3 regions of the Streptomyces sp. NPDC005566 genome follow, and region 3 is predicted to be linked to each of the others. Evidence: riboswitches for the same ligand, from Rfam matches in the RefSeq annotation. Region 3 holds a riboswitch; each other region holds the start of a gene.

Region 1 (5,916 bases), on a different contig from region 3:
TGAAGCGGCCCACCGACTGAGAGCAGTCCGGAATGCGGAAATATGACTGATCCCCCTGCAGACGCAGGGGGATCAGTCATTTCGGGCGACGCCGGACCGTTGCAGGACCGCAATGCGGACGGGGGGTGACGGTTGCCGGAACCCTCGCCTAGATTTCGTGCGCATTACAACAGGTGATCAGCGAGGGGACGGAGTCGCCATATGCCGGAAAATACAGACGCGAAACGACCAACAGTTACACCCACAAGGGTGATTATCGCCCTCTGTCTTATCGCGCCCTTCGTGGCGATGCTCTGGGTGAGTTCGTACGCGAAGGTCGATCCGACCTTTATCGGCATCCCGTTCTTCTACTGGTACCAGATGCTCTGGGTGTTCGTCTCGACCGCTCTCACGATGGTCGCGTACAAGCTGTGGCAGCGTGACCAGCGCTCCCGCAAGGGAGGTGCGTCAGCATGAAGGACGGCGTGAACGGCGTCGCACTCGCCGTATTCATCTTCTTCTTCCTGGCCGTCACGGTCATCGGATTCATGGCCTCGCGCTGGCGCAAGGCCGAGAACGAGGCAAGCCTCGACGAATGGGGCCTGGGCGGACGGTCGTTCGGCACCTGGGTCACCTGGTTCCTGCTCGGCGGCGACCTCTACACGGCGTACACCTTCGTCGCGGTCCCCGCAGCGATCTACGCGGCGGGCGCGGCCGGCTTCTTCGCCGTCCCGTACACGATCCTCGTCTACCCGCTGATCTTCACCTTCCTGCCGCGGCTCTGGTCGGTCTCCCACAAGCACGGCTACGTCACCACCTCGGACTTCGTCCGCGGACGCTTCGGCTCGAAGGGGCTGTCGCTGGCGGTCGCCGTCACCGGCATCCTCGCCACGATGCCGTACATCGCCCTCCAGCTCGTCGGCATCCAGGCCGTGCTGGACGTCATGGGCGTCGGCGGCGGCGAGACCACCCACTGGTTCATCAAGGACCTGCCGCTGCTGATCGCGTTCGCCGTACTCGCCGCGTACACCTACTCCTCGGGGCTGCGCGCGCCCGCGCTGATCGCGTTCGTCAAGGACGGCCTGATCTATCTGGTCATCGCGGTGGCCATCATCTACATCCCCATCAAACTCGGCGGATTCGACGACATCTTCGCCAAGGCGGGCGAGGCCTTCGCGCAGACGAACGAGGCGACGGGCAAGCCACGCGGTGCTCTCGTGCCCGGCGACATGGGCCAATGGGGTTATGCCACGCTGGCCCTGGGCTCGGCGCTGGCGCTCTTCATGTACCCGCACTCGATCACGGCGACGCTCTCCAGCCGCAGCCGTGACGTGATCCGGCGCAACACCACGATCCTGCCGTTGTATTCGCTGATGCTCGGCCTGCTGGCCCTGCTCGGCTTCATGGCGATCGCCGCCGGAGTGAAGGTGGACAACGGTCAGCTGGCCATTCCGCAGCTGTTCGAGAACATGTTCCCCGACTGGTTCGCCGGTGTGGCCTTCGCCGCGATCGGGATCGGCGCACTGGTACCCGCAGCGATCATGTCGATCGCCGCGGCGAACCTCTTCACCCGCAATATCTACAAGGACTTCATCAAGCCCGACGCGACCCCGGCCCAGGAGACCAAGGTCTCCAAGCTGGTCTCGCTCCTGGTCAAGGTCGGCGCGCTCGCCTTCGTCCTCACGATGGACAAGACGGTCGCGATCAACTTCCAGCTGCTCGGCGGGATCTGGATCCTCCAGACGATGCCCGCCCTGGTGGGCGGCCTCTTCACCCGGTGGTTCCACCGCTGGGCCCTGCTGGCGGGCTGGGCGGTCGGAATGGTCTACGGCACGGCCGCCGCGTACGGCGTCGCGAGCCCGACCCAGAAGCACTTCGGCGGGTCCTCCAAGGAGATCCCCGGCATCGGCGAGATCGGCTACATCGGTCTGACGGCGTTCGTGCTGAACGTCGTCGTGGTGGTCGTACTGACCTTCGTCCTGAACGCGCTGAAGGCACCGGCCGGGATCGACGAGACCTCCCCGTCCGACTACACCGCGGACGCGGGCGACCCGGGTGTCAAGACGGCGCTGCCGCCGGCCACCGTGGGTGCCCCGGGCAGCGCCACCGTGGGCGCCCAGGGCGGCGATCCCACGGCGGGCGACGGTCCCACCGTGGGTGCCCCGGGCAGCGGTCACTGACCGCACCCTCCGAAGCCGGTTCCTCAACGGGCCGCCGCATCCCCAGGGGCGCGGCGGCCCGCTCCGTTCGGGGCCGCCGGAGGGGTGTCCGGCTCGCCGTACGGGGAGTCCGTTCTGCCGTGAAGGAGTCCAGATCTCCGTAAAGGAGTTCGACCCTCACTTCCGCCTGATGCAGACTCCCGCCATGGACATCTCGATCAGGCCCGTCGGCCTCCAGGAGCACGAGGCACTGGCCGGCATCACCGCCGAGGCGTATCTCGCCGACGAGCTGCTGGACTTCGGCGCCGACGACCCCTATCTGGCGGAACTGCGCGCGGTCGGCCGCCGGGCCGCCGAGGCGGAGGTACTCGTCGCGGTGGGCGGTGACGGCACGCTGCTCGGCGGTGTGACCTACGCGGCACCCGGCAGCCCGTGGGCGGACATCGCCGGGGTGGACGAGGCCGAGTTCCGGATGCTGGCCGTTTCCGGCGAGGCCCGTGGACGCGGGGCGGGCGAGGCGCTCGTACGGGCCTGCATCGACCGGGCACGGGCCACGGAGGGCGTCTCCGGTCTCGTCCTGTCGACGCAGCAGGCCATGCACGGCGCCCATCGGATCTACCGGCGGCTGGGCTTCGTACGCACTCCGGAACGGGACTGGAAGCCCGTCGAACACATCTCGCTCCTGACATTCCGCCTGGAGCTCTGACCGAGCGCGACACAACATGTGGGGGCTGCCATGTCCGACGGCCCCCACATGTATGCTCATGCTCGCTGTCTCCGCAGGGGAATCCGGTGCGAATCCGGAACTGTCCCGCAACGGTGTGATCGGTGTGCTTCTGCGCACCGGGAAGTCCGAAGACCTGCCGACAGCGCGTCCGGCTCGACCGAACCGGACGCCCGACGTCCGGGCCTCGCGGAGGGCCGGTGGACGCCGTGCGCAGTGCTGCCCCTCTCCCGGGCATCGTCCTGCCCGGCTGCCCCCGCTCCCGCCGGCCCCGAGCCGAGCGAGGGATAGCCCCAGTGACCATCGCGCCAGCCGATCCGGTTTCAGCGGTCGATTCAGCCGAGTCCGCGCACGCCACGCCCGACGGGCCCGGGACCGCACTGCTGCGGACCCTGACCGACCTCACCGTCGATCTGCCCGACACCGACCCGGGACGGGTCGCCGCCGCCGCGCTGCGCGGCCGCAACGCCCGGTCGGACGAGGCCGAGCTGCGCTCGCTGGCCACCGAGGCCGCCGCGGGCCTGATCTCCGAGGACCCCGCCTACTCCCGGCTCGCCGCACGGCTCCTCACCCGCACCATCGCGGACGAGGCCGCCGGCCAGGGCGCCGTGTCGTTCTCCGCCTCGGTTGCCGTCGGCCACCGCGAGGGCCTGATCGCCGACCGTACGGCGGAGTTCGTCACGCTGCACGCGGACGCCCTCGACGCGCTGGCCGGGCAGGCGCTCACCGACGGCGCCGACGACCGCTTCGGCTACTTCGGGCTCCGGACGCTGTTCAGCCGCTACCTGCTGCGCCATCCGCTCACCCGCCAGGTCATCGAGACCCCGCAGCACTTCATGCTCCGGGTGGCCGCGGGCCTCGCCGAGGACACCTCCGAGCGCGCCCTGGACGAAGTCGCCTCGCTGTACGGGCTGATGAGCCGGCTCGACTACCTTCCCTCCTCGCCCACCCTGTTCAACTCCGGTACCCGGCACCCGCAGATGTCCTCCTGCTATCTGCTGGACTCCCCGCTGGACGAGCTCGACTCGATCTACGACCGCTACCACCAGGTGGCACGGCTGTCCAAGCACGCCGGGGGCATCGGTCTCTCGTACTCCCGGATCCGCGCCCGGGGTTCGCTGATCCGTGGCACCAACGGGCACTCCAACGGCATCGTTCCGTTCCTGAAGACGCTCGACGCCTCCGTCGCCGCGGTCAACCAGGGGGGCCGCCGCAAGGGCGCCGCCGCCGTCTACCTGGAGACCTGGCACGCGGACATCGAGGAGTTCCTGGAGCTGCGGGACAACACGGGTGAGGACCAGCGCCGCACGCACAACCTGAATCTGGCGCACTGGATCCCCGACGAGTTCATGCGCCGCGTCGACGCGGACACCGAGTGGTCGCTGTTCTCCCCTGCCGACACCCCCGAGCTGGTCGACCTGTGGGGCGACGAGTTCGATGCCGCGTACCGTGCGGCGGAGGCCAAGGGCCTGGCCCGCAGGACGATGCCCGCCCGTGAGCTGTACGGGCGGATGATGCGGACGCTCGCACAGACCGGTCAGGGCTGGATGACGTTCAAGGACGCCTCCAACCGGACCGCGAACCAGACCGCCGAGCCGGGGAGAGTCGTGCACTCGTCGAACCTGTGCACGGAGATCCTCGAGGTCACCGACGACGGCGAGACGGCCGTCTGCAATCTGGGTTCGGTCAACCTCGGCGCGTTCGTCGTCGGCGGGGAGATGGACTGGGAGCGGCTGGACGCCACGGTCCGTACCGCCGTGACCTTCCTCGACCGCGTGGTGGACATCAACTTCTACCCGACCGAGCAGGCCGGGCGCTCCAACGCCCGCTGGCGCCCGGTGGGCCTGGGCGCGATGGGCCTGCAGGACGTCTTCTTCCAGCTGCGGCTGCCCTTCGACTCCCCCGAGGCCCGCGCGCTCTCCACGAGGATCTCCGAGCGGATCATGCTGGCCGCCTACGAGGCGTCGTGCGACCTCGCGGAGCGCTCGGGCCCGCTGCCCGCCTGGTCCGAGACGCGCGCCGCCCGCGGTGTACTGCACCCCGACCACTACGACACCGAGCTGAACTGGCCCGAGCGCTGGGACGCACTGCGTGGCCGGATCGCGAAGACCGGGATGCGCAACTCGCTGCTGCTCGCCATCGCGCCGACGGCGACGATCGCCTCGATCGCCGGTGTGTACGAGTGCATCGAGCCGCAGGTCTCCAACCTCTTCAAGCGCGAGACGCTCAGCGGGGAGTTCCTCCAGGTCAACGCCTACCTGGTGGACGAGCTGAAGAAGCTCGGCGTGTGGGACGCGCGGACCCGGGAGGCACTGCGCGAGGCGAGCGGCTCGGTGCAGGGCTTCGCCTGGATTCCCGAGGAGGTGCGTGCGCTGTACCGCACGGCGTGGGAGATCCCGCAGCGCGGTCTGATCGACATGGCGGCGGCCCGTACGCCGTTCCTCGACCAGAGCCAGTCGCTGAACCTGTTCCTGGAGACGCCGACGATCGGCAAGCTCTCCTCGATGTACGCGTACGCCTGGAAGCAGGGGCTGAAGACGACGTACTACCTGCGCTCGCGTCCGGCGACCCGGATCGCCCGTGCGGCGTCCGGGACCGCTGCTGCCGCCGCGCCCATTCCCGTACAGCAGGCTTCGGCGCCCGACGCGGACGCCATCGCCTGCTCGCTCGAAAACCCCGAGTCCTGCGAGGCCTGCCAGTAATGAGCTCCGACACCACCAAGAACCTGCTCGACCCGGGCTTCGAGCTGACTCTGCGCCCCATGCGCTACCCGGACTTCTACGAGCGCTACCGGGACGCGATCAAGAACACCTGGACGGTGGAGGAGGTCGACCTCCACTCCGACGTCTCCGATCTGGCCAAGCTCTCCCCCGGCGAGCAGCACATGATCGGCCGGCTCGTCGCGTTCTTCGCGACCGGTGACTCGATCGTCTCCAACAACCTGGTGCTGACGCTGTACAAGCACATCAACTCCCCGGAGGCGCGGCTGTACCTGTCGCGTCAGCTGTTCGAGGAGGCGGTGCACGTCCAGTTCTATCTGACGCTGCTCGACAC
Region 2 (5,916 bases), on a different contig from region 3:
GGCACGGAGCGTGACCTTCCAGTCCAGGACCGGGGAGTCCAGGACGAGGCCGCTGATGCGGTCGCGGAGTGCGGAGTTGACGGCGGTGTGCAGGGCCATGGAGGCGCCGGTGGACCAGCCGTGGACGACGACGCGTTCGGCCCCGTAGCGCACGGCGTACCGGATGGCGGCGTCCAGGTCGCGCCACTCGGACTCGCCGAGGTGGCCGAGCCCGTCCGGCGAGCGGGGTGCGCCGGCGTCACCGCGGTAGGCGAGGCCGAGCACCGGGAACTGCTGCTCCTGCAGGAATCCCGTCACGTTCAGGGGGTGTTCGCGGGTGGTTCCGAGGCCGTGCACGGTGATCACCCAGGTGTCGCGGGCGCCGGGGAGGAACCACGCGGGCAGGGCGCCCAGCTCGCCGGGGATCTCGATCTCCTTGTACGCGAGGCCGAGTGCGCCGAGCGGGTCGCCGCTGTGGAGCTCGGGGGTGAGGCGGACCTTGGCACCCGGTTCCAGGCTGCCCCGGGTGACGCGTTCCAGCCTGCGCACGACGGTGTCGGCGGAGCCGTGCGGTGCCTGCTCGAGGACCGGGCCGACGATCGCGCGGACGTCGCGGCCCACCAGTCCGTACGTGCCGGGGCGCAGCGCGGCGAAGGAACGGGTCAGAGTGACCTGCCCGGGCGCCGTGGCGTGCACGGTGAGTCTGCGGTCTCCGGGGAAGGGGCGTGGCGACGGGGCCCCGAGGGCGGCGTCGCTGGCGTAGCGGCCGGCCGCGACCGCTGCCGCTCCGACGCCGAGGATCGTGGAGACGGCTGCTGCCGTCGCTGTTGCCGGGCGCACGGCTCCAGTGTCCTGGGCTGCGGCGCGGGCTGCCAGTGGGAGGGGGCCGTCCGGTGCCGTCGCCGGGCTCAGCCCGGCTGGCCGTACCCCTTCAGGGCTTCCTGTACGTCGCGCAGCTGGGCGCGGGAGAGCAGGGAGGGATGGTGGCCGGGCACGGAGCTCGCGGTGAGCCAGAGCCTGCACATCCATTCGAGCTGGGCGGTGCGGTCGTAGGCCTCGTCGAGGGTGTCCCCGTAGGTGACCGTCCCGTGGTTCCGGAGCAGGCAGCCGGTGCGGTCGCGCAGTGCGGTGAGCATGTTCCCGGCGAGCTCCGGCGTCCCGTACCGGGCGTAGGCGGCGGTGCGGACGGGGCCGCCGAGCATGGCGGCGGCGTAGTGCACCAGCGGGACCTCGTCGACGAGGGTGGAGACGGCCGTGGCGTGGACCGCGTGGGTGTGCACGACGGCGGCGGCGCCGCTGTTGTTGTAGACGGCCAGGTGGAGGGGGAGCTCGCTCGTCGGGGTCATGCCGCCGAGGACCTGACGCCCTTCGAGGTCGACGCCGACCGCGTCTGCGGGGCCCAGCCGGTCGTAGGGCACTCCGCTGGGGGTGACCAGGACGACTCCGCCGACCCGCGCCGACACGTTGCCCGAGGTGCCGACGACCAGCCCGTCCGCGGCAGTCCTGCGGGCCGTCGCGACGACGCCGTCCCATGCCCGCTCGATCGCGTCCTGGTGCTGATCGCTCATGGGGCGATCCTAGGGTCATCCGTTCGTATCACTCCGGCTCCGCCGTGGCCTGTCGGGCGGAGCCGTCGAGGGTCACGTGACCGATGTCATCCCAAAGGGGCAAATGCGGCACACCAGGTGCGCACCGGAACCCGGCGAAGGCCGGTTGCCGCACCGGCGCGGGCCGGTGCGGCCACCCTGGGCGCACACAAGCGGAATGGCTGCTCGCGCTTGGAGTCACCACAACGCCCTGCCCAGTTCATCTTCCGTTCATCCAGGTTGCTTACGTTCCTACAGCCACTGACGTCGAACGATTGCCTGGGTAAATGGAACACATCACGCTGCTGCTCGCGATCGTGATCGTGACAGCTCTCGTGTTCGATTTCACGAACGGTTTCCACGACACCGCCAACGCGATGGCCACCACCATCTCGACCGGCGCCCTCAAGCCCAAGACAGCGGTGGCCATGTCCGCCGTTCTCAACCTCGTCGGCGCGTTCCTGTCGGTGGAGGTCGCCAAGACGATCTCCGGCGGGATCATCAATGAGAACGGCCTCAGAACCGAGGTCATCTTCGCGGCGCTCGTCGGCGCCATCCTGTGGAATCTGCTGACCTGGCTGGTCGGCCTGCCCTCCAGTTCCTCCCACGCGCTCTTCGGCGGCCTCATCGGCGCCGCGGTCATGTCGGCCGGCTGGTCCTCGATCAACGGCGGCACCGTCGTCACGAAGGTCCTCCTGCCCGCGATCGCGGCCCCCCTCGTGGCAGGTCTGGCCGCACTACTGGCCACGAAGCTGACGTACCGCCTCAACCGGAAGATCACCGACGAGGCGCAGCTGAAGTCGACCGCCAAGGGCTACCGGGCCGGACAGATCGCCTCGGCCGGTCTCGTCTCCCTCGCCCACGGCACCAACGACGCCCAGAAGACGATGGGCATCATCACCCTGGCCCTGGTCACCGGTGGCGTGCTCGCCCCCGGCTCCAACCCGCCGGTCTGGGTCATCGCCTCCGCCGGTATCGCCATCGCACTGGGCACCTACCTCGGCGGCTGGCGCATCATCCGCACCATGGGCAGCGGCCTCACCGACCTCAGGCCGCCGCAGGGCTTCGCCGCCCAGACCAGTGCGGCCACGGTCATCCTGGCCTCCTCGCACCTCGGCTTCTCCCTCTCCACCACCCAGTCCTGCTCCGGTGCCGTGATGGGCGCCGGTCTCGGACGCAAGGGAGGCGTGGTCCGCTGGTCCACGGCCACCCGCATGTTCATCGCCTGGGGCCTGACCCTGCCGGCCGCCGGCCTGGTCGGCGCGGGCGCGGAGTTCCTCACCAAACAGGGCCCCTGGGGTGTCGGCGTGGTCGCCGTTCTCCTCGTCGCGGGCTCCGGTGCCATCTGGCTGCTGTCGCGCCGCAAGCCGGTCGACCACACCAACGTCAACGAGACGGACGCCGAGCCCGCGGGCGTCGTCACCACCGCCATCGCGGCCGTCAGCCCGCCGCCCATCGGCTCCGGCGTCCCGGACCTCAAGACCACCATCCCGGCCCCGGCCCCGACGGCCGGAACCCCGGCCGACCCGGCCCGACCGGCCACGGTGTAAGGACAGATCCGTATGAACATCGACTGGGCAGCTCTCGCCTCCGTCTTCGGCGTCAGCCTCGTGGTCACCGTCGCACTGGTCGGCCTCTTCACTCTCGGCATCATCGGCCTCGCCAAGCAGGCCTCGGCGGTTCAGTCCGGCGGATCCCTCACGCTGGCGCGCACCGGCGCGTACGCCTGTTTCGGGCTGTGCGCGGCGGCGGTCGCCTACGGGATCTATCTGATCGTCGTCTGAGCACCCCGGCGCGGCGCCGCCGTCTCCTCGCATCGGGCCGGACACACCACGGGTGTGTCCGGCCCGATGTGCGTCTGCGCACACTGCACTCCCGCAGGTCAACGGCAGGTTGACGGGCGTTCACGGGGCGTGGTGGACTGCCGGTGCCATTTACGGCGACAGGAGAGGAAGCCGGTGCGAATCCGGCGCGGTCCCGCCACTGTCACCGGGGAGCAGGCCCCCACACGGAAGTCACGGTCCACCACGGACTGGAAGGCCGGGGGAACTGCGGATCCGGAAGCCAGGAGACTCTCGTCGCCGGTCACGTCGAACCAGGGCGCGGACCCTGAGTTAAGGACATCTGCCATGCCTGGCTGCCGTGCGTCGGTCCCTGTGTCACCCGCTCCGAAGGTCCTTCGAGGCGCGACGGCCGGCTGAACCGTGCGAGCCGACCGCATCTTCGCGTACGGCGCCACCGCCGGTCTGATCGGCGACCTGCTGCTCGGTGACCCCCGGCGGGGCCACCCCGTCGCCGCCTTCGGGCAGGCCGCGGCAGGCGTCGAGAGCCGGCTGTGGCGCGACCACCGCGGCTGGGGCGCCCTGCACGCACTCGTCTGCGCCGGGGGCGCCACGGGCGCCGCCGCGCTGGCCGCCCGTGCCGTACGCGACCGTCCCGCCGCGGCCGTGGCCCTGACCGCCGCCGCCACCTGGTCCGTCGTCGGCGGTACGTCGCTGGGCCGGGAGGCCCGCGCCATCGGCGGTGCGCTCGCCGCCGGTGACGTCGAGGTGGCCCGGGAGCGGCTGCCGCACCTCTGCGGCCGTGACCCCCAGTCCCTCGACGGACCGCAGATCGCCCGCGCGGTGGTGGAGTCCGTCGCCGAGAACACCTCCGACGCCGTCGTCGGCGCTCTGGTGTGGGGCGCCATCGGCGGTGTCCCGGGCCTCGTCGCGTTCCGGGCCGTCAACACACTCGACGCCATGGTCGGCCACAGGTCGCCGCGCCACCGCCGCTACGGCTGGGCCTCGGCCCGTCTCGACGACCTCGCCGGCTGGCCCGGGGCCCGCCTCACCGCGGTGCTCGCCGTGGCCGCCGGTGGCCGTCCGCGCGAGGCGGTACGGGCCTGGCGGGCCGACGCGGGAAAGCACCCGAGCCCCAACGCGGGCCCGGTGGAGGCCTCGTTCGCGGGTGCGCTCGGCGTGCGCCTCGGCGGGACTCTCGCGTACGGCGGCCGGGTCGAGCACCGGCCCGTACTCAACGGGGAGACCGGCCGGGACGTGCGGGTCACTGATATCGAACGCGCGGTGCGGCTGTCGCGCCGGGTGAGTGTGCTGGCCCTCGGCGTGTGTGCGGCCGCGCGGCTGGCCGCAGGACGGAAGGGTCGGGCATGAGCGGCGGACAGGGCGGCGGGCTGCTGGTCGCGGGAACCACCTCGGACGCGGGCAAGAGCGTCGTCACGGCGGGGATCTGCCGGTGGCTGGTGCGCCAGGGGGTGAAGGTCGCACCGTTCAAGGCGCAGAACATGTCGCTGAACTCGTTCGTCACCCACGAGGGTGCGGAGATCGGCCGTGCCCAGGCGATGCAGGCGCAGGCCGCCCGGGTGGAGCCGAGCGTGCTGATGAACCCGGTGCTGCTCAAGCCCGGTGGTGACCGCTCCAGTCAGGTGGTCCTGATGGGGAAGCCGGTCGGCGAGATGAGTGCGCGCGGCTACCACGGCGGGCGCCAGGAATCGCTGCTGGGGACGGTCGTGGACTGTCTGGAGCAGCTCCGGGGCACGTATGACGCCGTGATCTGCGAGGGGGCGGGCAGTCCGGCCGAGATCAATCTGCGGCGCACGGACATCGTGAACATGGGCATCGCGCGGGCGGCTCGCTTCCCGGTGCTGGTCGTCGGGGACATCGACCGGGGCGGGGTGTTCGCTTCGTTCTTCGGTACGACGGCGCTGCTGAGCGCCGAGGACCAGGCGCTGGTCGCCGGGTACCTCGTCAACAAGTTCCGCGGCGATGTGTCGCTGCTGGAGCCCGGCCTGGACATGCTGCACGAGCTCACCGGGCGCCGTACGTACGGGGTGCTGCCGTTCGCCCACGGCCTCGGTATCGACGAGGAGGACGGGCTGCGGGTGTCGATGCGCGGCGCCGTGCGGGAGTCGGTCGTCGCACCGCCGCACGGCCAGGACGTCCTGCGGGTCGCGGTGTGCGCCGTGCCGCTGATGTCGAACTTCACCGATGTGGACGCGCTGGCGGCCGAGCCGGGTGTGGTGGTGCGGTTCGTGGACCGGGCCGAGGAGCTGGCCGACGCGGACCTGGTGATCGTGCCCGGTACGCGCGGCACGGTGAAGGCGCTGGCGTGGCTGCGCGAGCGGGGGCTGGCCGGCGCGTTGCTGCGGCGGGCGGCCGAGGGGTTGCCGGTGCTGGGGATCTGCGGCGGTTTCCAGGTGCTGGGTGAGTCCATCGAGGACGAGGTGGAGTCGCGGGCGGGCCTGGTCGAGGGGCTGGGGCTGCTGCCGGTGCGGATCCGGTTCGGCCGGGAGAAGGTGCTGCGCCGGCCTGTCGGGTCGGCGCTCGGGGAGCCCGTGGAGGGGTACGAGATC
Region 3 (5,916 bases):
CACGTGCTCAGCCGCTTCCCGCACCAGCTCCCCGTGGACGTCCGCACCGGTTTCGGCGACCGCTGGTCCGTCGTCCGCACCGCAGGCCTGACCGCCCGGGTCGTCGACGGAGCGGACCAGTTCGCCGGTCCTGACCGCAGCGCCGCCGTGACGGCGTTCACGGACGACGTCCCGGGACGTTCTCCCGAGGACTTCCTCTCCGTGCTGCTCGACGGCGCCCCTGACAAGCTTCCCGCACAGCGGCTCACCGAGCCTCTGCCCGGAGGACTCCGCCACGCCTTCTGGCTGACCCCGGACGACCACGGCCGGGAGCGGCACGAGTTCTACGGCTTCACGGTTCCGGCCGTCGGCGCCGCCGCCGGGCTGTTCTGCACCCATGCGGATTCCGCCGACCTCGCCTGGGCCCAGCAGGTCTGGCGCTCCCTCTCACGGTCAGATCATTCTTGATCCGACGACGTGTTGTACCTCCGGTGGGCATCGATGGTACGGATCGGGAGGCGGAGACCGGCCTGTCAGCCCTTCCCGTCCTTCTGCACCGCATTCGACACCCGGTCCAGCCATTCGTTCATCAGGACCGATTCCGCAGTGCTGAGGCCGGACCCCTTCGACCGATTCAGCAGAGCCCTCAACCGGACTGCGGTTGAAGGGACTTCGGCTTCCAGCGGTTCGGCGGCGCACGCTTCCGGGGTGAAGACGGCGGCGTGCACAGCATCGCGTACGCGCGTCCGCACGCTGTCGTCCGAGAAGGTCGCGGGGCGGGACACCAGCATGAGGGCGACACCTGTATTGGCCGACATGATCATCTGGGCCGCCAGTTCAGGGGTGACGCGCAACTTCCCCTGTTCCGCAGCCCGCTCGAGGTCGCGAGTCAGGATCCGGTGGGACTCGAACGCCGCGGCGGGCGGTGTGCGCATCGCCGGGGAGTTCATCAGCCGGTACAGGTTCGGGTTTCGCAGGGCGAACTCGATGTGGCTGTCCCAGCCGTTGCGGAGGTCCTCGACCGGGTCCGTGGAATCGCCGCGTTCCCGCTTCGTGGCGAGGTACGCGTCAAAGCCGTGGTCAACCACCGCCGACAGCAGCCCTTCCTTGTCCCCGAAGTGCCGGTAGAGAGCCGGTGCGCCGACCTTGGCCGCCTCACACACGGCCCGGGTGGAGATGTCCCCGTCCGGCGACGCCGCGACGAGCTCGGCGGCCACTTCGAGGATGCGCGCTCGGGTACTCACGGCACGGACGCTATCAAGCGGTGTACGGCGCGGGTCCGGCGCCCGCGCGGGAAACGGTGCCCCGTCGGAGCATGTCCGGGCGGGGCGCGGAAGAAGGCCGCACGAGGTGTCACACGATCCCCCCGTTGGCGCGCAGCACCTGGCCGTTGACCCAGCGGGCGGGGCCGGCGAGGAACGAGACGACCTCCGCGATGTCCTGCGGCGTGCCCAGCCGTTCGAGCGGCGGCTGGGCCGCCATCCTTGCGATGGTTTCCTCGTCCTTGCCGTCCAGGAACAGCGCGGTGGCGGTCGGGCCGGGGGCCACCGCGTTGACCGTGATGTCCCGGCCGCGCAGTTCGCGGGCGAGGATCAGCGTCATGGCCTCCACCGCCCCCTTGGTGGCCGCGTAGGCGCTGTATCCCGGGAGGGCGAGCGACAGCACCGAACTGGAGAAGTTGATGATCGCCCCGCCGTCGCGGAGACGGCGCGCCGCCTGCTGATCGACGACGAACGTGCCGCGGATGTTGGTGCGGTGCATCCGGTCCAGGGCGTCCAGGTCGGTATCGACCAGTGGTGCGAGCGTCATGATGCCCGCGGCATGGACGACCACGTCGATCCCCCCGAAGGCCGCCTCCGCCGCGTCGAAGAGGGCGGCCACGGCAGTCTCGTCCGCGACGTCCGCCTGAAACGCGAATCCTTCGCCACCGGCGGAGACGACAGCCTCGACTGCCGCCTCGGCCTCGGTCTTGTTGCCCGCGTAGTTGACGACGACGGCGAACCCGTCGGCCGCGAGCCGCTCGACGCTCTCACGGCCGATACCTCGTGAGCCCCCGGTGACCAGAGCGACCCTGCGCACCGCGGTGGTGCGCTGCTGTTGCTCACTCATGACCTGCTCCGTCCGTAGAGGGGCCCCGGCCGTCTCCGCGGCCCGATGACAGCAAAGCTAACATTGTTACCGTAGCGACGCTACCGAGGTCGGGTGCCGAAATTCGGGTGCGACGTCCCCTGCCGAGGTGATACTCCGGGCTGTCATGGACAACCTCATGACGACACGCCTGCTTCTGCACCCGCTGAACGCGGCCGAAGCCGCATCGGTGGAGGCGGGTGAACCGCCGGCAGGCACCTTCTGGGCACCGGGATACCCCGGGGACGGCGACCGCGGGGTCGCCCGCCGTTTCCTGGAGACCTGCGCGAACGCCGGCAGCCCTCAGCCGTTCGGCGCCTACGAGATCCGGCGCCGTGCGGACGGGCACGTGATAGGCGGTGTGGGCTTCCACGGAAAGCCGGATTCCGACGGCCGGGTGACGATCGGCTACGGCTTGATCCCCTCGGTACGCGGCCTGGGGTACGCCTCCGAAGCGCTACGGGCCCTTCTTGCCTTCGCACGTTCCCAGGGGGTCGCCTCCGTGAAGGGCGATGCCGATCTCGACAACACCCGATCGCACCACGTCATGGCAGCGGCCGGGATGCGGCTGGTCGGCGTCGACGACCGGCTCAAACACTTCCGTATCGACTGGACACGAACCGGCCGGACGCCCGACGCCTGACGTCGTACACCTGACGCTGACGCCTGGACTCCGAGCTCGCCGGTCCCGGGCCCGCACATGACGGAACCCGCCGGGAATTCCCGGCGGGTTCACTTGTCGGAAGCCCCTGCGGGCTCGAGGGTCAGCTCACGGCATCGGCCGGGCGAGGTGCCGTACGGCCTCCCGCCGACGAGGTACCGGCGGCCGGTACGAGAAGCCGCTCGGTCAGGTAGCCGAAGACGAGACCGAAGGCGGTCCAGAGCGTCGCCTGGACGGCGAGCGTGGACAGCCGGAACTCCCACAGCAGGCTGGCCGGGAAGTCCGTGCCGACCTCGTTGAACGAGGGCAGGAAGGCGTAGGCGAGTCCGATCAGCAGGACATAGCCGGCGCCTGCGGCGGTCGTCGCGTTCCAGTTGCCCAGCCGGGGTGCGAGACGTTTGCCGAGGATCACGGCGGCAACGGCCAGCAGCACGCTGAGAGCGACCATCAGGAAGAACATGCCGGTGCGCTGTCCGATGGTGTCGGGGTTGCCGACAGCCGGCGGGTTCGCCGGGTACTTCAGGAACGGCACGACGTACACCGTCAGCAAGGCGGCACCCGCGACAAGTGCGGCCGTGGCCCTGGGGCCGAAGCTGCCGATGCGGCCCCAGGCGTAGCAGAAGACGAGTGCGGCGATGCCGCCGATGGCCACGCCGAATACGAGGACACCGGTGGCGAGCCCGCCGGTGGCCTGCATCGTGCGGCTGACGAGTTCCTCGCCGCCGCCGTGGTCGTGGGTGTGTGACTCTTCCAGCGCGATGGCGGCGTCCACGCGGGACTCACCGAGGAAGTAGGCCACGGCGAGAGCGAGCGCGCCGGCCACGAGGCCGGCCAGCATGCCGCGGACGAGCAGAGCTCTGACCGATACGGAGTTCATGGAACGTTCCCCTGATTCCCGGAGTTATCAGTGGCAGGGGAATCCGAGGAGGTGGCGTCCGTCGTGGACCCACTCGTGCACGGACTCGCCCGAGAAGACCGCGGTGGCGCCCTGCTCGGCGCCGACGAAGTACAGCAGGACGAGCATCAGGATCCCGAAGAAGACAGCCCAGGGGGCAATGGCCTTCAGCGAGATGGGGGTGATCGCGGGTGCGATCGCAGCTGGGGCAGCAGAATGTGCCATGGCAGAACCTCCTGTGGGAACACGCGTCCCTGTCGTGGTGCCTGAGACGAAGGTGCCGGGTCTGACTTTCCCGCAGAACGAGCGGGTACACAGTGGCGCGACCGTGCCGGATTCTCACCGGACTTCCGTTCACACCTCGTCTTGGTTGCCGCGACCATACCGCCTGTTGCTCGGGCGCCGCCACGGTGCAACCGTCCCGGTCACGGCCCGCGGCGCGGGCCGTGTTCCCATGGGGCGCCTACGCATCGGGCAGTTGTTCAAGAAGTGGAGGCCGAGCATGACGGTACGGGTGATGTTGATCTCACCAGCCATGAATGCCGCGTCTAGAGAGGCGCGCTTCGAGGGTGACGCGCCGTTGGACGAGGCGGGTCTGCGCAGAGCCGGGGACGCCGCCGGTGACGTACCGGGAGCCGACCGGTACGTGCGCGGTCCTTCGGAGCGCTGCCGGCAGACCGCTCAGGCGCTCGGGCTCGCCGCCCGTACCGAACCCGCCCTCCACGACTGGCGCATGGGGCGCTGGAGCGGCCAACGGCTGTCGGACGTGAGCACGGCGGAACCTGACGCCGTGTCCGCCTGGCTGACCGACCCCTCGGCCGCCCAGCACGGAGGGGAGTCACTCCTGGACCTGGCCGCCCGGGTGGGCAGTTGGCTGGAGACCCTGGCCGGGGACCGCGACGTGCGGGTCATGGCCGTGGTCGAACCCGCGGTCGTCCGCGCGGCGGTGGTGCAGGCGCTGGCTCTGCCGGTCCAGGCCTTCTGGCGGCTGGACGTGCCCCCGCTCGCGCTCACCGAACTCAGCGGACGGTCGGGGCGGTGGAACCTGCGGTGCGGTCGCCCTCCGGAGGAGCGTGGGGCAGGGCGATCGCGGTGACCGCGAACCCGTCCTGGAGCCGCCACCTTCCCTCGAACGACCCCGGTATCCCGGGCGCCGTGCGGAACAGCTGCGCCGTGAAGGTGCCCCGGTTCCGAGTCCCTTCGCTCCGGCGGAACTCGATCTCCGCCTCGTCGAAGTCGAGTTCGATGCCTGTAAGCGGGTACCACGTCTTGAAGACACTCTCTTTGGCACTGAAGAGCAGCCGGTCCCAGTGGGGGGCCGCGCCGCCCGTGACCTGGCCGATCCGCCGTCTCTCCGAGGGAAGCGAGATGACCTCCCACACGTCGGCCGGCAGTGCTTCGTCCGGTTCCGCGTCGATGCCGAGGGCGCGCACTTCGGACGCCCGGGCCAGCACCGCGGCGCGGTAGCCCTCGCAGTGCGTCATGCTGCCCACGATTCCCTCGGGCCACAGGGGCACCCCCCGGTGGCCGCGCAACACAGGCGTGGGGGGCAGCCCGAGGGCCGCCATGGCCCGCCTCGCGCAGGCGCGCACGGCCGCGAACTCCTGCCTGCGCCGGTCCACGCTGCGCGCGACGAGTTCCGCTTCCTCGGGGTAGAGCGTTCCCGCCGGAGCATCCGCGTCAAAGGTGTCCGCGCAGGCGACGTACGCGGGGAGCAGTTGCTCGATCACGCCCCCTCCCCCGGCTCGCCCGGAGGGTGTTCGCCCGTGTAGGGAAGGATCTGACGCAACAGGCCGCGGGGGTGGCCACGTTTGCGCCACTCCCTGGGGTAGCCGATCGAGACCTCCTCGAAGCGCACGCCGTCGTACCAGGTCGTACGGGGAATGTGGAGGTGCCCGTAGACGACGGCGGCCACGTTGAAGCGGCGGTGCCAGTCGGCCGTCAGTTCCGTGCCGCACCACTGGGCGAACTCCGGGTACCACATGACGGATGTGGGCTCGCGCACCAGTGGCCAGTGGCCTGTGATCACCAGAGGGACGTCCGGGTCGTGCGCGGCGAGCCGTTCCTCTGTCTGCGCCACCCGCGCCCGGCACCAGTCGTCCCGGGCGGGATAGGGGTCGGGGTGGAGCAGGTACTCGTCGGTGCAGACGACTCCGGCTTCGTGCGCCTTGGCCAGGGATTCTTCCTTGGTCGTCGTTCCGGGGGCCCTGAACGTGTAGTCGTACAGCACGAACACGGGGGCGACGGCCACCGG

What was found. Region 3 has a riboswitch for cobalamin ahead of ABZS61_RS32040 (CbtB-domain containing protein). Riboswitches for the same ligand answer to the same signal wherever they lie in the genome.
Region 1: another riboswitch for cobalamin. It lies ahead of ABZS61_RS13915 (ribonucleoside-diphosphate reductase subunit alpha); the one in region 3 lies ahead of ABZS61_RS32040 (CbtB-domain containing protein).
Region 2: another riboswitch for cobalamin. It lies ahead of ABZS61_RS14620 (cobalamin biosynthesis protein); the one in region 3 lies ahead of ABZS61_RS32040 (CbtB-domain containing protein).

The regions. Positions count from the first base shown of each region.
Region 1 covers NZ_JBEXDB010000007.1:286,841-292,756, reverse strand. The annotation lists gene ABZS61_RS13935 (GntR family transcriptional regulator) at 1-20, shown strand, start outside; gene ABZS61_RS13930 (DUF3311 domain-containing protein) at 202-456, shown strand; gene mctP (monocarboxylate uptake permease MctP) at 453-2,159, shown strand; gene ABZS61_RS13920 (GNAT family N-acetyltransferase) at 2,344-2,844, shown strand; cobalamin riboswitch at 2,890-3,021, shown strand; gene ABZS61_RS13915 (ribonucleoside-diphosphate reductase subunit alpha) at 3,159-5,564, shown strand; gene ABZS61_RS13910 (ribonucleotide-diphosphate reductase subunit beta) at 5,564-5,916, shown strand, end outside.
Region 2 covers NZ_JBEXDB010000008.1:51,345-57,260, forward strand. The annotation lists gene ABZS61_RS14600 (alpha/beta hydrolase) at 1-819, opposite strand, end outside; gene ABZS61_RS14605 (class II aldolase/adducin family protein) at 888-1,547, opposite strand; gene ABZS61_RS14610 (inorganic phosphate transporter) at 1,853-3,115, shown strand; gene ABZS61_RS14615 (hypothetical protein) at 3,128-3,349, shown strand; cobalamin riboswitch at 3,513-3,640, shown strand; gene ABZS61_RS14620 (cobalamin biosynthesis protein) at 3,770-4,717, shown strand; gene ABZS61_RS14625 (cobyric acid synthase) at 4,714-5,916, shown strand, end outside.
Region 3 covers NZ_JBEXDB010000028.1:18,252-24,167, reverse strand. The annotation lists gene ABZS61_RS32065 (DUF2199 domain-containing protein) at 1-447, shown strand, start outside; gene ABZS61_RS32060 (TetR/AcrR family transcriptional regulator) at 513-1,223, opposite strand; gene ABZS61_RS32055 (SDR family oxidoreductase) at 1,333-2,088, opposite strand; gene ABZS61_RS32050 (GNAT family N-acetyltransferase) at 2,234-2,749, shown strand; gene ABZS61_RS32045 (CbtA family protein) at 2,871-3,644, opposite strand; gene ABZS61_RS32040 (CbtB-domain containing protein) at 3,672-3,887, opposite strand; adenosylcobalamin (AdoCbl) riboswitch at 3,932-4,029, opposite strand; gene ABZS61_RS32035 (histidine phosphatase family protein) at 4,165-4,758, shown strand; gene ABZS61_RS32030 (4'-phosphopantetheinyl transferase superfamily protein) at 4,682-5,392, opposite strand; gene ABZS61_RS32025 (metallophosphoesterase) at 5,389-5,916, opposite strand, start outside.